3 regions of the Nonomuraea sp. NPDC049684 genome follow, and region 1 is predicted to be linked to each of the others. Evidence: riboswitches for the same ligand, from Rfam matches in the RefSeq annotation. Region 1 holds a riboswitch; each other region holds the start of a gene.
What was found. A riboswitch is a leader RNA that binds a small molecule or an ion and turns the genes downstream of it on or off. The one in region 1 is predicted to bind thiamine pyrophosphate.

Region 1 (6,234 bases):
ACGCACGGCACGCCGGTGCTGCTGGACGTGGCGCGGATGCCGACGTTCGTGGACGGGCAGGCGGCGGTGTGCTGGAGCACGGGGTTGCAGGTCGGGGTCAACCGCACGATGAAGGTCGGGGCGTTGATCGGGCGGGGGAGCGGCGAGGCCATGCAGCTGGCGTTCCGGGGGCAGGGGTTCGTCCTGGTGCAGGCCAGCGAAGGGGCGCCGGTGGTGCAGACGTCCTGAGGCCGTGCGGCTCAGGGGGCTTGCCGGGCGTGGACAGGTAATTAGCTTATTGCCATACTGGCTCGATGGATGTGGATCTGGTCAAGGCGCTGGCCAGCGACAAGCGGCTGCTCATCCTTGAGTGGTTGCGCGACCCCGAGCGGCACTTCGGCCCGCAGCGTGACGGCGATCTGGTACGCGACGGCGTCTGTTCGTTGTTCATCGCCGAGAAGCTGGGCGTGAGCCGGCCCACCTGCGGCGAGCATCTCAAGGTGCTGGCCCAGGCGGGGCTGATCCGGGGTACCAAGATCAAGCAGTGGGTGTTCTACCAGCGCGACGAGGGCCGGATCGCCGAGGCCAAGGAGATGTTGAGCAGTGACTGGTGACGCCTACGAAGGTCCCGATGGCTCCGAAGGCGCCGATGCCGGAGAAGGTAGCGGAGTCTACGAAGGTCCCGACGCCGGAGAAGGTCGCGGAGCACACGCAGGGGCCGATGCCGCCGAAGGTTCCGAGGGTGGCCGGCGGCCGGACGCCTATGAGCGGCTGATTGCCGATCTCGATGCGGGCGGGGCGCGGTACCGGGTGATCGATCATCCGGCGGAGGGGCGTACCGAGCAGGTGAGCGCCCTGCGCGGGCACGGTGTCGAGCAGGCGGCCAAGTGCCTGATCGTGATGGTCAAGATCGGCAAGAAGCGCACCCGGCACGTGCTGGCCGTCGTGCCGGGGGACGCGCGGCTGGATCTGCAGGCGGTCAAGGGGCTGCTGGAGGGGACGTACGTGGCCTTCGCCGACAAGGAGCGGGCGGAGGAGCTGGCGGGCAGCGTCAGCGGGACGGTGTTGCCGTTCAGTTATGACCCTCGCCTTGAGCTGGTGGTCGATCCTTCACTGCTGGAGCTGCCGGAGATCTACTTCAACGCCGCACGTCTCGACCGTTCGCTGGCGCTTGCCACCGACGACTACGTACGGCTGGCCGAGCCGCGCGTGGCCGGCATCGTGGCGGCGGCGGTGCCGGCCGCCGGCTAGCCACCGGCGGGCCTCCAGGGCCAGGGTCACCGGGAGTCGGGTGCGGGCCAGTGGCAGCGGGGGGTGAGAGGCGGCCCGGGTCAGGCGCAGGTCAGAGCGGCGGGGGGTGAGAGGCGGTCGGGGTCACGTGGCGGGTCAGGGCGGCGAGGGTGAGGGGGAGCGGGCGCAGGCGAGGGGGCGCGCATGGCTCTGCTCTGAGGCGCGGGAAAGTGGCGGGCTGCGGGAGCGACTCCTAGACGGAGGTGGCTTTCACGATCGCGAGCGTCCCCGGCGCGTGGTGCAGCATGGCCTGGCTGACCGAGCCGATGAGCATGCCCTTCAGCGTGCCGTGTCCCCGGCTGCCGACGACCAGCAGGTCAGCCCCCGCCGCCACCTCGCGCAGCACCTCGACGGGATGGCCGTGCACGACGTCCTCGATCACCTCCACGCCGGGATGGCATTGCCGGGGTATGGCGAGGAAGGTCCGCAGGGCCTCGCGGGTCTCGCGTTCGGCCTCCGGATCGGCGGGCCCGAAGCCCGAGGGACGTGGCCAGGCGAAGGCCTCCACCGCGCGCAGCCTGGCGCCGCGCAGTTCGGCCTCGGCGAAGGCGAACTTCAGCGCGCGCAGGCTGCCCTCGGAACGGTCGACCCCGACCGCCAGCTCACCGCGCGGAACGGTGGGCGGGTCGCGGACCAGGACGACGTCCGTCTGGGCGTGCGCGGCCACCCCGTGGGCGACCGAGCCGAGCAGCAGCCCGCGTACGCCGCCCAGGCCACGACTGCCGACGACGAGCAGGTCGGCCTGCTCGGCGGTCTTGATCAGCGCGGCGCGGGGATCGCCGGGCACGAGTTCCGTGGTCACCTCGGCGCCCAGTTCGCGGGCCTGCCGTTCGGCGGCCGCGAGCACCTCGTTGGCGCCGTCGCGCATCCACTTGCCCACCTCCGCGTACCGGCCGGAGATCGGGCGGCAGACCCAGTCGGGCACCACGTGGGCCACGGTCAGCGACACCCCGCGCAGCACTGCCTCCTTGGCGGCCCAGTCGACGGACAGCAGTCCGGTCGGCGAGCCGTCGACACCTGCGACGATCATGGTCAGGCCACGTAACATTCCACTTCGGCGCGGCGATAGGCCAAGCCCTGTCTGGTGGACTCGTCGATGCACGCGCGCTCGGTCTTGCTGAGGAGCAGTTCGCCGCAGACCGTCACGCCGGAGTACGTCCGGCAGTCGAGTGAACGGTTGCGCCGGCCGATACGGTAGTTCTCCTTGACCGCCTGCCTGCACTTCTGGCGCAGGGCTGGTGTGTCGGCGTAGCGGCACTGGGCGGTCAGCGTCCGGTATTGCTGCTTGCTCACTTCCTGCTGCTCGATGCCGTCCCCAGAGGCGGCAGCCGGTCCGATCGTGGTGAGAGCCACGATCGCGGCCACAGCGGCGATCTTCATCATAGTTCCCCTGAGGGAGTCCGTACCGCCAGGGGCGATCGCCAAACCTCAGGGTGATCGCCATGCTGACGCTCCGGTACGACGAGCCCGCTCCCGGTAGGGAAGGACACGTCCTGCCGATCGGCAACCGAGCGCTCGGCGCCTGCGTGTCCGGGACGCTCTCGGCCGAGCGCGTCCAGTTCAACGAGAAGTGGTTGTGGACCGGCGGTCCGGGCATCGGAGAGCGGGGTTCGATGGCGCCGGAGGAGGTGGCCGCGATCCGGGGGAACCCGCCGGGGGGGCGTTCCGGGCTTCGGGGCGTACCGGAACTTCGGCCGCCGTGACGTACGAGGACGCCCGCGGAGTGGTGCTCACCAGGAAATATTTCGCCTCGTACCCGGCGCACGCCATCGTCGGGAGGCTGACAGCGGCACCTCGGGGACGCATGGGGTTCACGTTGCCTTTGGCACCGCGCATGATGGCGGGGAGGATGTGACCGCTGAGGCAGGACGGCTGCGCGTCCGGGGCGTGCCGGCCGACAACGGCCTGGTGTACGAGGGCCAGGTGCAAGTGCTGACCGAGGGCGGCACCCGTACGGACGAGGGCGACCGCGTCGTGGCGACCGGTGCCGACAGCGCGGTGCTCGTCTTCTCGGCGGCCACCGACCACGCGCCCGTCCACCCCGGCTACCGCGGCCCGGCCCCGGCGGCGGGGGCACAATAGATCGAACTGCTGCCGGCCGCCTGGCGCGCGGCGGGGCCGCTCAGCTGCGCGGCCCCGGGTTCGCGCTCGACCCGAAGACTAGGGCAGGGGAGAGCTGCGCGCTGTCGCCAGCACGCTGAACCACGTGCGGTGCGTGGCGTTCGTCTCGTGCCAGGCGACCGCGAACCCGGCCGCGTCCAGCACCGCGAGCAGGTCGCCCGCGTCGCGGTGGACGAACCAGCGCTCATACTCCGTCCGGTACGGCACCGGCTCCCAGCCCTCGCTGTCGCCCAGGGCGGTGGTCAGCGCGAGCACCCCGCCGGGGCGCAGCGCCGCGTGCCAGGCGCGCAGCGTCGGCTCGGTCTGCTCGGACGGCACGTGCACGAGGGCCGCGGCCGACCAGACGCCGTCCAGGGACGACGGCGCCAGCGGCGGGCGTCGCAGATCGCCCAGGACGGTGGGCACGCCGCGCCCGGCGGCGAGCCGGGCCATCTCGATCGACAGGTCCACGCCCACGGTGGTCAGGCCGCGTCCGGCGAACCAGGCCGACTCGCGCCCCGGGCCGCACCCCAGGTCGGCGACCGTGGCTCCGGCGGGCAGGGCTGCGGCGAACCGGTCGCGGAAGGCCGCGAACGGGGGTGACGGATTGGCGACCTGCTCGTCGAACTGGCGCGCGATGCGGTCGTAGGTGGCGGTCGTGTGCGCACTGGGATCAGACATCCCCTTGATCCTGCCACGCGCCGGGTTATGATCGCGATGACCAACGCGGGAGCCCGGTGCGGACCGGGCTGAGAGGACGGCTGTCAGCCGCCGACCGCCAGAACCTGCTCCGGATAATGCCGGCGAAGGGAGTTTGCGCGATGAGCGACGCGCGCTTTTCCAAGATCCACATCGGGGACCTGCAGGTGCCGATGCGCGAGGTCAGGCTGTCGAACGGCACGTCGGTGCGGCTCTACGACACCTCGGGGCCGTCGCGTACCGACCGCTCGGCGTGGGGGTCGCCGGTCACCCAGCTCGGCGCCGCGCGGCGCGGCGTGGTGACCAAGGAGATGGAGTTCGTGGCCGTACGGGAGGGGATGACGCCCGAGTTCGTCCGGCAGGAGGTCGCGGCCGGACGGGCGGTCATCCCGGCCAACGTCAACCATCCGGAGTCCGAGCCGATGGCGATCGGCCGGAACTTCCTGGTCAAGATCAACGCCAACATCGGCAACTCCGCCGTCACCTCCTCGATCGAGGAGGAGGTCGAGAAGATGACCTGGGCCACCCGGTGGGGCGCCGACACCGTCATGGACCTGTCCACCGGCCCGGACATCCACGCGACCCGCGAGCAGATCATCCGCAGCTCGCCCGTCCCGGTCGGGACCGTGCCCGTCTACCAGGCGCTGGAGAAGGTGGGCGGGCGTCCCGAGGCGCTGTCGTGGGAGGTCTACCGCGACACCCTGATCGAGCAGTGCGAGCAGGGCGTCGACTACGTGACGGTGCATGCGGGCGTGCGGCTGGCGCACGTCCCGCTGACCGTCCGGCGCAAGACCGGAATCGTCTCGCGCGGGGGCTCGATCATGGCCGCCTGGTGCCTGGCCCACCACCGCGAGAGCTTCCTGTACGAGCACTTCGACGAGATGTGCGCCCTGCTGGCCCGCTACGACGTGACGTTCTCGCTGGGCGACGGGCTGCGTCCCGGCTCGATCGCGGACGCCAACGACGAGGCCCAGTTCGCCGAGCTGCGCACCCTGGGCGAGCTGACCAAGATCGCGCACGCGCACGACGTCCAGGTGATGATCGAGGGCCCCGGCCACGTGCCCATGCACAAGATCAAGGAGAACGTCGACCTGCAGCGCGAGCTCTGCGACGACGTGCCCTTCTACACCCTCGGCCCGCTCGTCACCGACATCGCCCCCGGCTACGACCACATCACCTCAGGCATCGGCGCCGCCATGATCGCCTGGTACGGCACCGCCATGCTCTGCTACGTCACCCCCAAGGAGCACCTCGGCCTGCCCAACCGCGACGACGTCAAGACCGGCGTGATCACGTACAAGATCGCGGCGCACGCGGCGGACCTCGCCAAGGGGCACCCGCAAGCCCAGGCGTGGGACGACGCCCTGTCCGACGCCCGGTTCGAGTTCCGCTGGGAGGACCAGTTCGACCTGTCGCTCGACCCGGACACCGCCCGCGCCTTCCACGACGAGACCCTGCCGGCCGCGCCCGCCAAGACCGCGCACTTCTGCTCGATGTGCGGCCCGAAGTTCTGCTCGATGAAGCTCAGCCACGAGGTGCGGGCGGGCATGGCCGGCAAGGCGGCCGAGTTCCTCGGAAAGGGCGGCTCGATCTACCTCTGATCTTGGTGGAGGCCCCGGGCCGGCCCGCGCGGTCAGCCCGGGAGCGTCTCGCCGCCGATCGGGGCCAGCACCTCGCCCGTGTAGTACGAGGACAGCCGGTCGGCGGCGAAGAACACGTACGAAGGGGCGATCTCGTCGGGGTCGGCGGCCCGCTTCATCGGTACCTGCGCGCCGAACTTCTCCACCTTCTCCTCCGGCATCGTGGCCGGGATCAGCGGCGTCCAGACCGGGCCGGGGGCGACGGCGTTGATCCTGATGCCGCGCTCGACCAGGTTCTGGGCCATGGAGTAGGTGAAGGCGTTGATCGCGCCCTTCGTCGCGGCGTAGTCGATGAGGGTCTTGTTGCCGCGCAGGCCGTTGATCGAGGAGGTGTTCACGATCGCGCTGCCCTCCCGCAGGTGCGGCAGCGCGGCCTTGGTGACGCGGTAGTAGCTGTGGATGTTGACCGCGAACGTGTGCTCCCACTGCTCGTCCGTCAGTTCCTCCAGGCCGTCGACCGGCGCCTGGTAGGCCACGTTGTTGACCAGGACGTCCAGGCCGCCCAGCTCGGCGACCGCCTGCTCCA
Region 2 (6,234 bases), on a different contig from region 1:
TCTCGCCGGGGCTGGGCAGCGGGAACGGCGGCGGGCCGCCGATCACCGCGTCGGCGGGGAAGGCGGTCAGTTCGGCCGCGGCGGGGTTCCAGCGCACGACCCGGCCGGCGTCGTCCAGCACGGCGATGCCGTCGGCGCTGGCGTCGAAGACGGCCCGCTCGTGCGCCCGCTGCCGCACCGCCTCCTGGTAGGCCACCGCGTTGCCGACCGCGATGCCGGCGTGCCCGGCCAGCAGTTCGAGCAGCTCCAGCTCCAGGTGGCCGGGGGCGGGGCCGGCGAACAGCGCGTAGAGGGCGCCGTAGGGGCGTCCGCCGACCGCGGCCAGGCCGAGCGCGATCGTGTGCAGCCCGTTGAGCCTTGCCCACACCAGGTCGCCGAGCCCCTGGGACTCCAGCATGACGGTCTTGCCCGTGCGTAAGAGCTTGTCCACCAGGCTCGTCCGCAGGCCGGTGGTGGTGCCCCTGAGCGTCTCCGGCAGCCGGTACGTGCTGACCAGCCGCAGCCGCTCACCCTCGATGAGCACGAACCCGCCCGCGTCCGCGCCCGTCAGCTCGGTGAGGCTGGCCGAGATGCGGTCGAGCACGGCCGGCAGCTCCAGCTCGGAGTTGATGTCGCCGACCACGTCGGTGAGCCGGCGCACCAGCCGGGCCCGGCGTTCCATGCGCAGCCCGGCGACCTCGTCGGCCCGCGCGGGATGGTGGGCCAGCACGTAGCCGACCACGGAGTTGCCCATGCGCAGGGCGTTGATGTCCACCCGCAGGTCGAGCGACCTGCCGTCCTTGTGGACGCGCTTGGTGCGCAGCGACACCTGGCCCCCGGTGCGCACGCGCTCCAGCACCGCGTTGTGCTCGGCGGCCAGCTCGTCGGGGACGATCGGCGCCCGGCGCCCCAGCATCTCGTCCGCCGTCCAGCCGAACAGGTGCTCGGCCGCCGCGTTCCAGACCAGCACGCTCTGGTCGCGGTCGAGCGCCACCACGGCGTTGGGGGACCCGGCGAGCACGGCGCGAGCGATCTCCTCGTCACTGCCGACCCATGCGTATCCCACACCTCCATAGTGCACGTGGCGTGGTGGGTCTGACGGGCGATCCGTCCGATACGCTGCGCTCACGAAGATTCCGGTGGCTGAAACGGGTGAGAGGCATGTCGAGCAGCGACCTCGATGCCCTGCTGAGAGTGACCTCCAGCACCTACAAGGGCGAGGGGCCGCCGCAGATCGCGTTCGGCACCTACGACGGCGCGGTGGGCAGGCTGGTGCTCGCGGTGACCGGTAAGGGGATCGCGGCCTGCAGTTTCGAGGCCGAGAACACCGTGTTCGAGCGGGTGGCCAAGGAGGTCGGCACGTTCATCGGGCCCGACGCCCGCCGCCTCGACCCGGTGCGCCGGGAGCTCGACGCCTACTTCTCCGGCCGGCTGCGCACCTTCGCCACGCCGGTCGACCTCGCGCTGGCCACGCCGTTCGCCCGTACCGTGCTGCAGAAGACCATGGCCGTGCCCTACGGCACGACCACGACGTACGAGGAGATCGGCGCGAGCATCGGACGGCCGCGCGCCCTTCGCGCGGTCGGCAACGCGGTCGGCGCCAACCCCGTGTGCGTGATCGTGCCCTGTCATCGGGTGGTCCGTGAGGACGGCGAGCTCGGCGACTACGCCGGAGGCGTGGCCGCCAAGCAGCACCTGCTCAACGTCGAACGCCGGGCCTCAGCGGGCCGCTGAGCGGCGCCGGCCGAGCACGCCGATGAGCAGCGTCACCAGGGCCGCGACCAGCGCGCCGCCGAGCGCGCCGTTCATCCACGGCTCCCGGGTGAAGCCGACGGCGTCGCGGGCGGAGGCCCAGAAGTCGTCCCAGCCGGCGACCGTGGGCGTCGAGGTGGTGAACCAGTAGGCGGCGAAGCCCAGCGCCCACGGCAGCAGCATCAGCCAGCGCGAGGGCGCGTCCTCGGCGGTGTTCCAGCGGGCGGCGCCGCCGAGCACGAAGTAGTCGACGGCCAGCACCGCGAACATCGGCACGAACACCGCGCCGATCACCCCGAGGAACGCGCCATATGAGGTGACGTCCACGACCAGGGCGATCGCGGTGGTGAGCACGCCGATCGCCGTGGAGACGATCCGCCGGTCGACCTTCGGCATCAGGTTCTGCAGCGAGACGGTGGTGGAGTAGACGTTGGCGAAGGACTGGTCGGTCTCGCGCAGCACCAGGATGCCGAAGAACAGCGCGCCCAGCGGCGCCGCGACGAACGGCTGGAACACCACCATGCCGTCGGCCTGGACCGCCTGGGCGCCCGCGATGGCCACCGCGTACACGCCGAGGGCCAGGCAGGCGACCTGGGCGACGGTGTAGCCGCCGACGACGCCGGTGAAGGCGGCCCGGCTGGAGCGCGAGTGCCTGGCGAAGTCGGCGGCCATCGGCACCCACGACACCGACAGGGCGATGACGTAGTCGACGGCCGGGGCGAAGGCCGTCCACGACCCGCCCGTGTACGTCGGCGCCTCGCCCATGAACGACACGGTGAACCAGATCAGCGACACGATCACGCCCGCGGTCACGTACCGGCGCAGCAGCCTGATCGACCCGAGCGGCCAGACGGCGAGCGCGGTGGTCAGCACCCCCGCCACCACCACCCACACCTGGTACGGGACGCTCCCGAAGATCGCGTTCGCGGCCTTGGCGATCACCCAGAGCTCGAAGGCCCCCCAGCCGAGCATCTGCACGATGTTCAGCACGGACGGGACGTACGACATCTTCGCCCCGAACAGCCCGCGCAGCAGCACCATCGCCGGCCGCCCGGTCTGCGTGCCGGGGATGGCCGACAGGCCGACCATGGCCGTGCCGATGAGGCTGCCGACCACGGCGGCCGTGAGCGCGGCCACGAGGCTGAGCGGCGCGTTGCCCAGAGGATCGATCAGGACGAGCGCGCCGGAGAAGCCGAGGAGGCTGACACCGAGGTTGGCCCAGAGCGCGCCCTGGTCGAGGACGCCGAGGGTCTTGGGGGGCGCGCCGTCAAGGGTCAGCGGAACTTCGTCGACGACATGCGTCATCGCACACTCCCTACGCCGGCATTACCCGGACAGGTTCAGGCGGTCGGCAGCGGCTGTGTTGCTGCCCTCTCAGCCCGGCACCCCGAGCTCCCGCGACTATGCAGTTGGCGCCCTCATCATGCCTCAATGGCGGCGGAACCGCCACAGTGAGGCATTCGGGGGGCATTCAGACGGACATCCAGGCGGACATTCAGGCCACGAAGGGCTCCTGGCCGGTCTCGCTGACCATCGGACGGCGCGCGAACTCCCACGACTGCATGCCGCCGCCCACGTTGACGGCGTCGCGCCCGAGCTGGTTGAGCCACGCCGTGACCTGCATCGACCGGCCGCCGACCCGGCACACCACGTAGACCGTGCGGTCGGCGGGCACCTCCTCGACCCGGCCCTGGATCTGCGACATGGGGATGTGCACGGCCTCGGGGGCGTGGCCGGCCAGCCACTCGTCCTGCTCGCGGACGTCGAGCAGGTAGGCGTCGTCGGGAACGGCGGTGACGTCGATCTCTGGAACGGTCATGCCTCCATCATCCCGCGCCCGGGACCCTACTTGAGCAGGCGCGACATCCGCCGGTCGGCCAGCGGTTTGCCGCCCGTCTGGCAGGTGGGGCAGTACTGGAGCGCGGAGTCGGCGAAGGACACCTCGCGGATCGTGTCGCCGCACACGTCGCACGGCTGTCCGGCCCGGTTGTGCACGCGCAGCCCGGACTTCTTCTCCGCCTTGAGGTCTTTGGCGGCCAGCCCGTGCGCCCGTTCGACGGCGTCGCGCAACGTCGTCACGATGGCCTCGTGCAGGTCGGCGATCTGCGCGTCGGTCAGCGTCGCGGCGATCTTGAACGGCGACATCTTCGCCGCGTGCAGCACCTCGTCGGAGTAGGCGTTGCCGATGCCCGCGATCACCTTCTGGTCGCGCAGCAGCCCCTTGATCTGGGTGCGGTTGCCGCCCACGATGCGCTTGAGCGCCTCGACGGTGAAGGCGTCGTCGAGCGGGTCGGGGCCCAGGGCGGCGATGCCGGGCACGTCCTCCGGCTTGTCGGTGACGTAGACGGCCAGCCGTTTCTGCGTGCCGGCCTCGGTCAGCTCGAACCCGGGTGCCAGGCCGTCGTCGCCGGGCGCCAGCCGTACGCGGACGGCCAGCGGCCCCTTGCCCGGCCGCACCGGCCGCGCGCCGGTCAGGTCGTCGCGCCAGCGCAGCCAGCCGGCGCGGGCCAGATGGATGATCAGGTGCAGGCCGTCGCAGTCGAGGTCGAGGAACTTGCCGTGCCTCGACACGCCCGTGACGGTGAGCCCGCCGAGCGCCGTGACCGGCGGATCGAACGTCTTGAGCGCCTGGAAGCCGACGACGTCGACGCCCGCGATCGAACGGCCGACCGCCCGCTCGCGCAGGAAGTTGGTGAGCGACTCCACCTCGGGAAGTTCCGGCATGCCCCCAGGGTATGGCGAGCGCCGGGCCGGCACGCGACTACGGCACGTCCCAGAAGGCGAGCTCGTGTGCCATGCCCTCGGCGAACAGCGCCTCCGCCCGTACGGGGTCGGGGTCGGCCTCGTCGATCATCTGCCCGATCCGTACGGTCAGCGCCGCGAACGCCGGGTCGGCGTAGGTGTCCACCCAGGCCCGGTACCGCGGCTCGGCGGGCGGGTTCTCGGCGAGGATCTTCCCAAGACTCGAATATCCCCACATACACGGATAAAGCGCGGCCAACCCCTCCCCGTAGGACCCCGCCGCCTCCAGCAGGAACGTCGTGTACGCCACGCACGCCGGCCCCTTCACCGCATTGTCCAGATCGGCCCCGAACTCCGCCGACAACGACCGATGCAGACGCAGTTCGTCGTGGTACGTCGCGTACGCCAGATCCACCAGGTCCCCCAGATGCCCGTCCGGCGCCTGCCAGGCCAGTCTGGAGAACACCCGCACATAGTCGAGCAGGTACAGGTAGTCCTGCTCCAGCCAGGACCGGAAGACCGGCTCCGGCAGGTCGCCACGCCCGATGCCGGCCACCGTGGGATGGTCGAGCTGCGCCTGGAGCAGGGGGCGGCCGATCGCGTGAAGTCTTTCCGAAATGCTCATGCTGGGAGGTTAGTGTCGGGACATGACCGTGACGATTGCCGAAGAACTCCTCCTCCTCGCCCACGACGAGGAAGAAGGCAAACAGCTCATCGGGGGCGTCCAGCTCCACCCCGCGCTCGGTGGCGCGATCCTCGCCGAGCTGGCCGCCGCGGGCCGCGTCGAGCTGGCCGACGACAAGGTGACGGTGAAGGACCCCACCCCGCTGGGCGACGCGGAGCTCGACGCCGCCCTCGCCCGCATGGCCGAGGACGGCAAGGCCAGGAAGCCCGCGTGGTGGGTGCAGCGGCTGCAGTCGGACAAGCTGCGCAGGCGCCTGCTCACCAGGCTCGCCGAGGCGGGCGTGCTGACCGAGGAGCGCGGCCGGATCCTGGGGATCTTCCCGACCACGCGCTGGCCGGAGGCGGACCCCCAGGTGGAGGCCGACGTGCGCGAGCGCGTCACGGCCGTCCTCGCCGGCGCCGACCCCGACGAGCGCACCGCCACGCTGATCGCGATCATGCACGCGGCGAAGCTCGACCGCAAAGCCTTCCCCGGCGCCGACCGCGAGCGCGTCAAGGAGATCGCCGAGGGCGAGTGGGCCGGCCAGGCGGTCGCCAAGACCATCGCCGCCATCACCGCCGCCGTCGCCGTCACCGCCTCCACCGCCGCGGTCGTCGCCGCCACCACGACCTGAGCCGGGCACGGGCGCTCCCCGCGAGGCTCGCGCCTCGCGGGGCAGGTCAGCCGGCGTCCACGATCTCCTTCGGCACGGGCTTGTCCGCCTTCAGCGCGTCGAAGAGGGCCAGCGCCTTGAGCCGGTCCCACTTGATCGCCGCGCCGCCGCCGGCCACGATCTCGTTCCCGCCGAACGGCACCACGGTCGTGACCGGGCTGTCGCCCATCGCCAGCCCCAGCGAGAGCATGTCGAACGCGCCGGTGCCGGAGTCGACCTCGACCGCGTCGGTGGCGCTCATGGCCAGCGGGATCGAGGTGAACGGGTTGATCAGCACGCCCGGGCTGGCCGCCTTCTTCACCACCGCGCCGAGGAACTGCCGCTGCCGCTTGGTGCGCTCGAAGTCCGGCAGCGCGCCGCCCTTGCGGGTGCGTACGTAGCCGAGGGCCTGGGAGCCGTTGAGCACCTGCTTGCCCTTCTTGAG
Region 3 (6,234 bases), on a different contig from region 1:
CGTAAACGGGCGCCCGGTCGGGTCAGGGGGTCAGGCGTTTGGCGAACTCGGCCGCCGCCGCTCCCGGGTCGTCCGCGTCGGTGATCGCGCGGACGACCACCACGCGGCTCACGCCGTACGACATGACCTCGTCGAGGTTGGCGAGGTCGATGCCGCCGATCCCGAACCACGGCCGCGGCGATCCGGAACCCGGGGCCGGGCCCAGCGAGGCCGCGTGCCGCAGCAGCGCCGGGCCGGGCGCGTGGCGGCCCGGCTTGGTCGGCGTGGGCCAGATCGGGCCGCAGCAGAAGTAGTCGACGCCCTCCTCCACGGCCGCGGCGGACGCCTCGGCGACGGAGTGGGTGGACCGGCCGATGACGATGTCGTCGCCGAGTATCTCTCGCGCGACCGTCACGGGAAGGTCGTCCTGCCCCAGGTGGAGCACGTCGGGCCGGGCGGCGAAGGCGATGTCCGCCCGGTCGTTGACGGCCAGCAGCTTGCCGTGCCGGTCGCAGGCGTCGCGGAAGACCTCCAGGAGCGCGAGTTCTTCGCGTGCCTCCAGGCCCTTCTCCCGCAGCTGGATGATGTCCACGCCGCCGGCCAGCACCGAGTCGAGGAACTCTGCCAGGTCGCCGCGGTCGCGGCGGCCGTCGGTGCAGAGATAGAGGCGGGCCTCAGAAAGCGAGGGCCTGGGCACGCCGCTTGACCTCCGTGTGACGGCCGGCCTTGATCGCCTCGATGGGCGACCCCGGCAGGGACTCGTCTGGGGTGAAGAGCCAGCGCAGCGACTCGACGTCGTCGTAGCCGGCGTCCTGCAACACGGTCAGTGTGCCGGGCAGGCCCTTCATCACGTCCTTCCCGTCGAGGAACACCGCGGGAACCTGTGGCCCGCCGCCGCCGCGGCGCACGCCGAGCAGCTTGTGGTCCTTGAGGAGTTGCTTGGCCCGCCCGATCGAGAGGTCGAGGCGTGAGGCCACTTCGGGGAGAGTGAGCCACTCGTCGACGAGCTGGTCGGTCTCCCGGTCGATCTGTGCAACAGAAAGCGTCACGAAACCACAACTACCACATGCCGTCCTTGCTCAAACAACACAATCCCGTAGGGGGACCTCTGGATCTACCAGGCGTTCTGTGTCGAGGCGATGCCCGCCTTCGATGATCCTACGGCCCTGCACGTAGTCCCGGGGCCGGTCGACGGCGAGCACGGCGGCGAGGGTGTCGCCGGACGTCAGCCAGACGGCCGACCACTTGCCCTCGGGCTCGCCCCGGTAGAGCAGGCGGTCGCCGGAGGGGTGGTGGCCGATGTACTGGACCATGTGACCGAACTGCTCGGACCAGAAGTAGGGCGCCGGGTCGTAGACGGCCTCCTCCCCCAGCAGGGTCGCGGCGGCGACCTCGGGCGAGCCGAGCGCGGTGTCCCAGTGCTCGACGCGCAGCCGGACGCCGTAGCGGCGCGACCACCAGGCCGCGCAGTCGCCGGCGGCGACCACGTTCGGCATGGACGTGCGCAGGTGCTCGTCGGTGACGACGCCGTTGTGCAGGTCGATGTCGGAGCCGGCCAGCCACTCGACGGCCGGCCGCACGCCGATGCCCGTGACGACCACGTGCGCCTGGACGAACTCGCCGCCCACCAGCCGCACGCCGCCCTCGTCCACCTCGTCGACCATGGTGTTCAGGCGCAGGTCGATGCCGTCGTACCAGTGCCGGGTGCGGGCGCCGATCTCCGGGCCGACGGCGTTGGCCAGCGGGGCGGGGCCCGCCTCGATCACGGTCACCGAGCAGCCGGCCTTGCGGGCGGCGGTGGCCACCTCGGCGCCGATCCAGCCGGCGCCGATGATCGCCACGTGGGCTCCGGCCACGAGCCCGGCGCGCAGCTCGTGGGCGTCGTCGAGGGTGCGCAGGACGTGCTGGGGGCCGTCGCCGGGCACGGTGATCGGCTCGGTGCCGGTGGCGATCACGAGACCGTCGTAGCCGAGCTGGCCCTCGGTCGTCTCCACGACGCCCTCGCGCAGGGCCTTGGCGGTGACGCCGGGCCAGAAGTCGACCTCCAGCGCGTCGAGGTCGGCCTCCAGGAAGCTGGAGTCGGCCGCGCCGGACAGGACGGCCTTGGACAACGGCGGACGGTCGTAGGGCCGATGGCGCTCCTGGCCGATCAGCGTGATCCGTCCGGTGAAGCCGCGCCCGCGCAGCGCCTCCGCGCTGCGCAGCCCGGCCAGGCCCGCTCCCACCACTACGACATGGTTCACGTTCATGACCATAACGGGGGCGGTGCCGGTGCGTCGCGCCGAGGCCGTAGGCTGGAGGCGCAAGACGCGCGGGAGTCCGGCCGTCACCGGGCTGAGAGGAAGGCTTGAGCGGGCCTTCGACCGCAAGACACCTGATCCGGATCATGCCGGCGAAGGGAGCGCGGATGAATGTGATCGTGGGCGGCGGGGTCGTCGGGTTGTCGATCGCCTGGCGGCTGGCCCGCGAGGGGTTGCCCGTCACGGTGGTCGATCCGGCCCCGGGCCGTGGGGCGTCCTACGCGGCGGCCGGGATGCTGGCGCCCGTCAGCGAGGTCGCCTACACCGAGGAGCCGCTGCTGCGGCTGGGGGCCGCCTCGCTGAGCCGGTGGCCGTCCTTCGCCGCCGAACTGGCCGCCGACGCCGGTCTCGCTTCGGGGCTTGGTGCAGGGCTTGGTACGGGCCTCGGTGCGGGGCTCGGGCCGGGTGGCGGCGCGGGCCTGAGCGGCGGTTCCGGTGGTCGTCCCGGTGGTACCGGTGGCGGGGCCGGGCGCGGGGGCTGGGAGGCGTTCGGGGGCTCGTTCGGGGTGATCGGGCCGGAGGGGGCCGCCGGCCGTGCGCTCGACCTGCGCGCCGACGGCACGCTCGACGTCGCCTTCGGGGCCGACGACCTCGCGGCGCTCGACGACCTGGCGGCGTTCATGGACAAGCTGGGGCTGCGGGTCGAGCGGCTGACCGGGCGCGAGTGCCGCCGTCTGGAGCCCATGCTGGCCCCTTCGGTGCGCGGCGGGCTGCTGGCCCCCGGTGACGCCTGGGTCGATCCGCGCCGGGTCACGGCGGCGCTGCTGGCCGCGCTCGACCGGCTGGGCGTACCCGTGGTGCGCGCGCGGGTGACCGGACTGCTGCGCGACGGCGACACCGCTCCAGACGCCGCGACAGACGCTGGGACCGGCTTTGGAACCGGCTCTGGGATTGGCCCTGGGTCCGGTGCTGGGCTCGGTGCTGGGACAGGCGGTGTGGCAGGGCCTGTGCCGGGGGCTGGGGCAGGTGCCGCGACGGGAGCTGTGACCGGGGTGCGGCTTGAGCCTGTGCCCGGTCAGCCTGAGCCGGCGGCGCGGGTGATCGAGGCCGAGCGGGTGGTGCTGGCCGCCGGGGCGTGGAGCGGAGAGCTGGCCGACGTGCCCGTCCGGCCGGTCAAGGGGCAGATCATGCGGTTGCGGTCGCCGCAGCCGCTGCTCGGCCGGTGCGTACGCGGGACGGTGCACGGCGCGCCCGTCTACCTCGTCCCCAGGGGCGACGGCGAGCTGGTGCTCGGGGCGACCCAGGAGGAGCTGGGGTTCGACACCCGGGTCACCGCTGGCGGGCTCTACGAGCTGCTGCGCGACGCCAGGGAGCTGGTGCCGGGCGTCACCGAGCTGGAGGTCGCGGACGTGGTCGCCGGGCTGCGTCCGGGCACCCCCGACAACCTGCCGATCATCGGGGCGGGCGGGGTCCCCGGGCTGGTGCTGGCGACCGGCCACCATCGGGGCGGCGTGCTGCTGGCCCCCCTGACGGCCGCCCTGGTCACAGCGACGGTGCTGACACCGGCCGCGACACCCCCGGCCACGACGACCCCGACGGCCACCTCGACAACGGCCCAGAAAGCCACACAGACAGCCACACAGACAGCGGCCCACACGGCGGACCAGGCGGCGGGTACTTCGGCGGGCGCGGGGATTCTGACGGGTGAGGAGGGCGAGCTGGCCGCGCTGTGCTCGCCCGCGAGATTTCGGGATATTTCATGATTGTGACGATCAACGGCGCCGCGCACGAGGTGGCCGACGGCACCACAGTGGCCCAGGCCGTACGGACGCTGACCACGGCCACCACCGGAGTGGCCGTGGCCGTGAACGACGAGGTGGTCACGCGCAGCTCGTGGGAGACGACGGCGCTCGGCGACCGCGACCGCGTCGAGGTGCTGACGGCGGTGCAGGGTGGATGAGCTGATCATCGCCGGGGAGAAGTTCGCCTCCCGGCTCATCATGGGCACCGGCGGCGCGCCCTCCCTCGACGTGCTCGACCAGGCCCTGGTCGCCTCGGGGACCGAGCTGACCACGGTGGCCATGCGGCGGCTCGACCCCGGCGCCCGCGGCTCGGTCCTCGACGTGCTGCGCCGCCGCGACATCAAGGTGCTGCCGAACACCGCGGGCTGCTTCACCGCGGGCGAGGCCGTGCTGACGGCCCGGCTGGCCCGCGAGGCCCTGGGGACGAACTGGGTCAAGCTTGAGGTCATCTCCGACGAGCGCACGCTGCTGCCCGACCCGATCGAGACCTTCGACGCGGCCGAGCGGCTGGTGGCCGACGGGTTCGTGGTGCTGCCGTACATCGGCGACGACCCGGCGCTGGCGCGGCGGCTGGAGCAGGCCGGCTGCGCGGCGGTGATGCCGCTGGGCGCGCCGATCGGCTCGGGGCTCGGGATCAGGAACCCGCACAACATCGAGCTGATCGTGGAGGCCGCCGGGGTGCCGGTGATCCTCGACGCCGGCATCGGCACGGCCAGCGACGCCGCCCTGGCCATGGAGCTGGGCTGCGACGCGGTGCTGCTGGCCACGGCGGTCACCCGGGCGCAGCGGCCCGAGCTCATGGCCTCGGCGATGAGGGCGGCCGTGGCGGCCGGGCGCCAGGCGCGGCAGGCGGGCCGCATCCCGCGTCGCCGCTACGCCGAGGCGTCCTCGCCGACGACCCCCTAGAGATCCCTTGATGATCCCCCTGAGGTCCACGGAGGGACCGGCTCGCGCCGGCCCTCCCGCCGGTCGGGGCCGTTCCGGCGGGAACGTCTCCGCATCGGTTTCGGGCGCGCGGGCCCTGCCGGTGGCAAAACGCCCGTAAACTCAGGGGGGTGGTGGATAAGACGACTGCGGACCCCCTGGTCGGGCGGCTCCTCGATGGGCGCTACCGCATCGAGAGCCGGATCGCCCGGGGCGGTATGGCGACCGTCTACCTGGCGCTCGACGTCCGGCTGGATCGCACTGTCGCGTTGAAGGTCATGCACCGCTCGCTCGCCGAGGACCCGGCCTTCGTCCGCAGGTTCATCGGCGAGGCCAAGTCGGTGGCCAGCCTGTCCCACCCCAACGTGGTGCACGTCTTCGACCAGGGCACCGACACCGACGTCGTCTACCTGTCGATGGAGTACGTGCCGGGCCGCACGCTGCGCGACATCCTGCGCGAGCGCGGCAGGCTGCCCGCCCGCGAGGCGCTGGAGATCATGATCCCGGTGCTGGCCGCCCTGGGCGCGGCCCACCAGGCCGGGATGGTCCACCGCGACGTGAAGCCCGAGAACGTGCTGATGACCGACGACGGCCGGGTCAAGGTCGTCGACTTCGGGCTGGCCAGGGCGATCGAGGCGACCAACCAGACCCGTACCGGCGTGATGATCGGCACGATCGGCTACATGTCGCCCGAGCAGGTCACCACCGGCGGCGCCGACGTGCGCAGCGACGTCTACGCCGCGGGCATCATGCTGTTCGAGCTGGTGACCGGGCAGCAGCCCTACGACGGCGAGACGCCGATGTCGGTGGCCTACCGGCACGTCCACGACACCGTGCCGCCGCCGTCGTCGCTGGTGCCCGAGGTGCCGCCGCTGATCGACACGCTGGTAGCGCACGCCACGGCCCGCGAGCCCCACGACCGTCCGGCCGACGCCACGGCGATGCTGGTGGAGGCGGTCGACGCCCACCGGATGCTGCCCCGGCTGAGCACCCCGCCGGCCATGACGGCGGTGTTCAACCAGTCGATGCCGCCGCGGCCGAGCGGCGCGGGCGCCCCGTCGATGCCGCTGGCCGCGCCGGCCCACACGCTGATCCAGCCGCGCGCCGAGGTGGCGCCGCCGGTGTCGCCGCCGCCGTCCAAGCGGTCGTTCCGGCCCAACTGGTTCCTGGTCCTGCTCGCCGCGGTCATGGTCGTCGCGGTGGCATTCACCGGCTGGTACTTCTCGCAGACCCAGTACGTGCAGGTGCCCGACCTGATCGGCCAGAACATGGTGGTCGCCGAGCGCGCC

Region 2: another riboswitch for thiamine pyrophosphate. It lies ahead of ACIBST_RS47160 (purine-cytosine permease family protein); the one in region 1 lies ahead of thiC (phosphomethylpyrimidine synthase ThiC).
Region 3: another riboswitch for thiamine pyrophosphate. It lies ahead of ACIBST_RS12430 (FAD-dependent oxidoreductase); the one in region 1 lies ahead of thiC (phosphomethylpyrimidine synthase ThiC).

Annotation. Positions count from the first base shown of each region.
Region 1 is NZ_JBITLO010000002.1:359,937-366,170, reverse strand. Features, by position in the region: gene ACIBST_RS07510 (AIM24 family protein) at 1-228, shown strand, start outside; gene ACIBST_RS07505 (ArsR/SmtB family transcription factor) at 294-593, shown strand; gene ACIBST_RS07500 (YbaK/prolyl-tRNA synthetase associated domain-containing protein) at 583-1,230, shown strand; gene ACIBST_RS07495 (universal stress protein) at 1,463-2,299, opposite strand; gene ACIBST_RS07490 (hypothetical protein) at 2,302-2,652, opposite strand; gene ACIBST_RS07485 (glycoside hydrolase N-terminal domain-containing protein) at 2,712-2,972, shown strand; gene ACIBST_RS07480 (glycoside hydrolase N-terminal domain-containing protein) at 3,010-3,351, shown strand; gene ACIBST_RS07475 (class I SAM-dependent methyltransferase) at 3,430-4,050, opposite strand; TPP riboswitch at 4,086-4,198, shown strand; gene thiC (phosphomethylpyrimidine synthase ThiC) at 4,191-5,669, shown strand; gene ACIBST_RS07465 (SDR family oxidoreductase) at 5,702-6,234, opposite strand, start outside.
Region 2 is NZ_JBITLO010000026.1:46,881-53,114, forward strand. Features, by position in the region: gene ACIBST_RS47150 (ATP-binding protein) at 1-1,045, opposite strand, end outside; gene ACIBST_RS47155 (methylated-DNA--[protein]-cysteine S-methyltransferase) at 1,141-1,713, shown strand; gene ACIBST_RS47160 (purine-cytosine permease family protein) at 1,699-3,036, opposite strand; TPP riboswitch at 3,027-3,140, opposite strand; gene ACIBST_RS47165 (rhodanese-like domain-containing protein) at 3,227-3,550, opposite strand; gene ACIBST_RS47170 (Fpg/Nei family DNA glycosylase) at 3,577-4,455, opposite strand; gene ACIBST_RS47175 (TenA family protein) at 4,493-5,098, opposite strand; gene ACIBST_RS47180 (GPP34 family phosphoprotein) at 5,121-5,771, shown strand; gene ACIBST_RS47185 (LCP family protein) at 5,818-6,234, opposite strand, start outside.
Region 3 is NZ_JBITLO010000003.1:453,948-460,181, reverse strand. Features, by position in the region: gene thiE (thiamine phosphate synthase) at 23-676, opposite strand; gene ACIBST_RS12440 (Rv2175c family DNA-binding protein) at 654-1,028, opposite strand; gene ACIBST_RS12435 (NAD(P)/FAD-dependent oxidoreductase) at 1,059-2,228, opposite strand; TPP riboswitch at 2,281-2,397, shown strand; gene ACIBST_RS12430 (FAD-dependent oxidoreductase) at 2,387-3,982, shown strand; gene thiS (sulfur carrier protein ThiS) at 3,979-4,179, shown strand; gene ACIBST_RS12420 (thiazole synthase) at 4,172-4,927, shown strand; gene pknB (Stk1 family PASTA domain-containing Ser/Thr kinase) at 5,080-6,234, shown strand, end outside.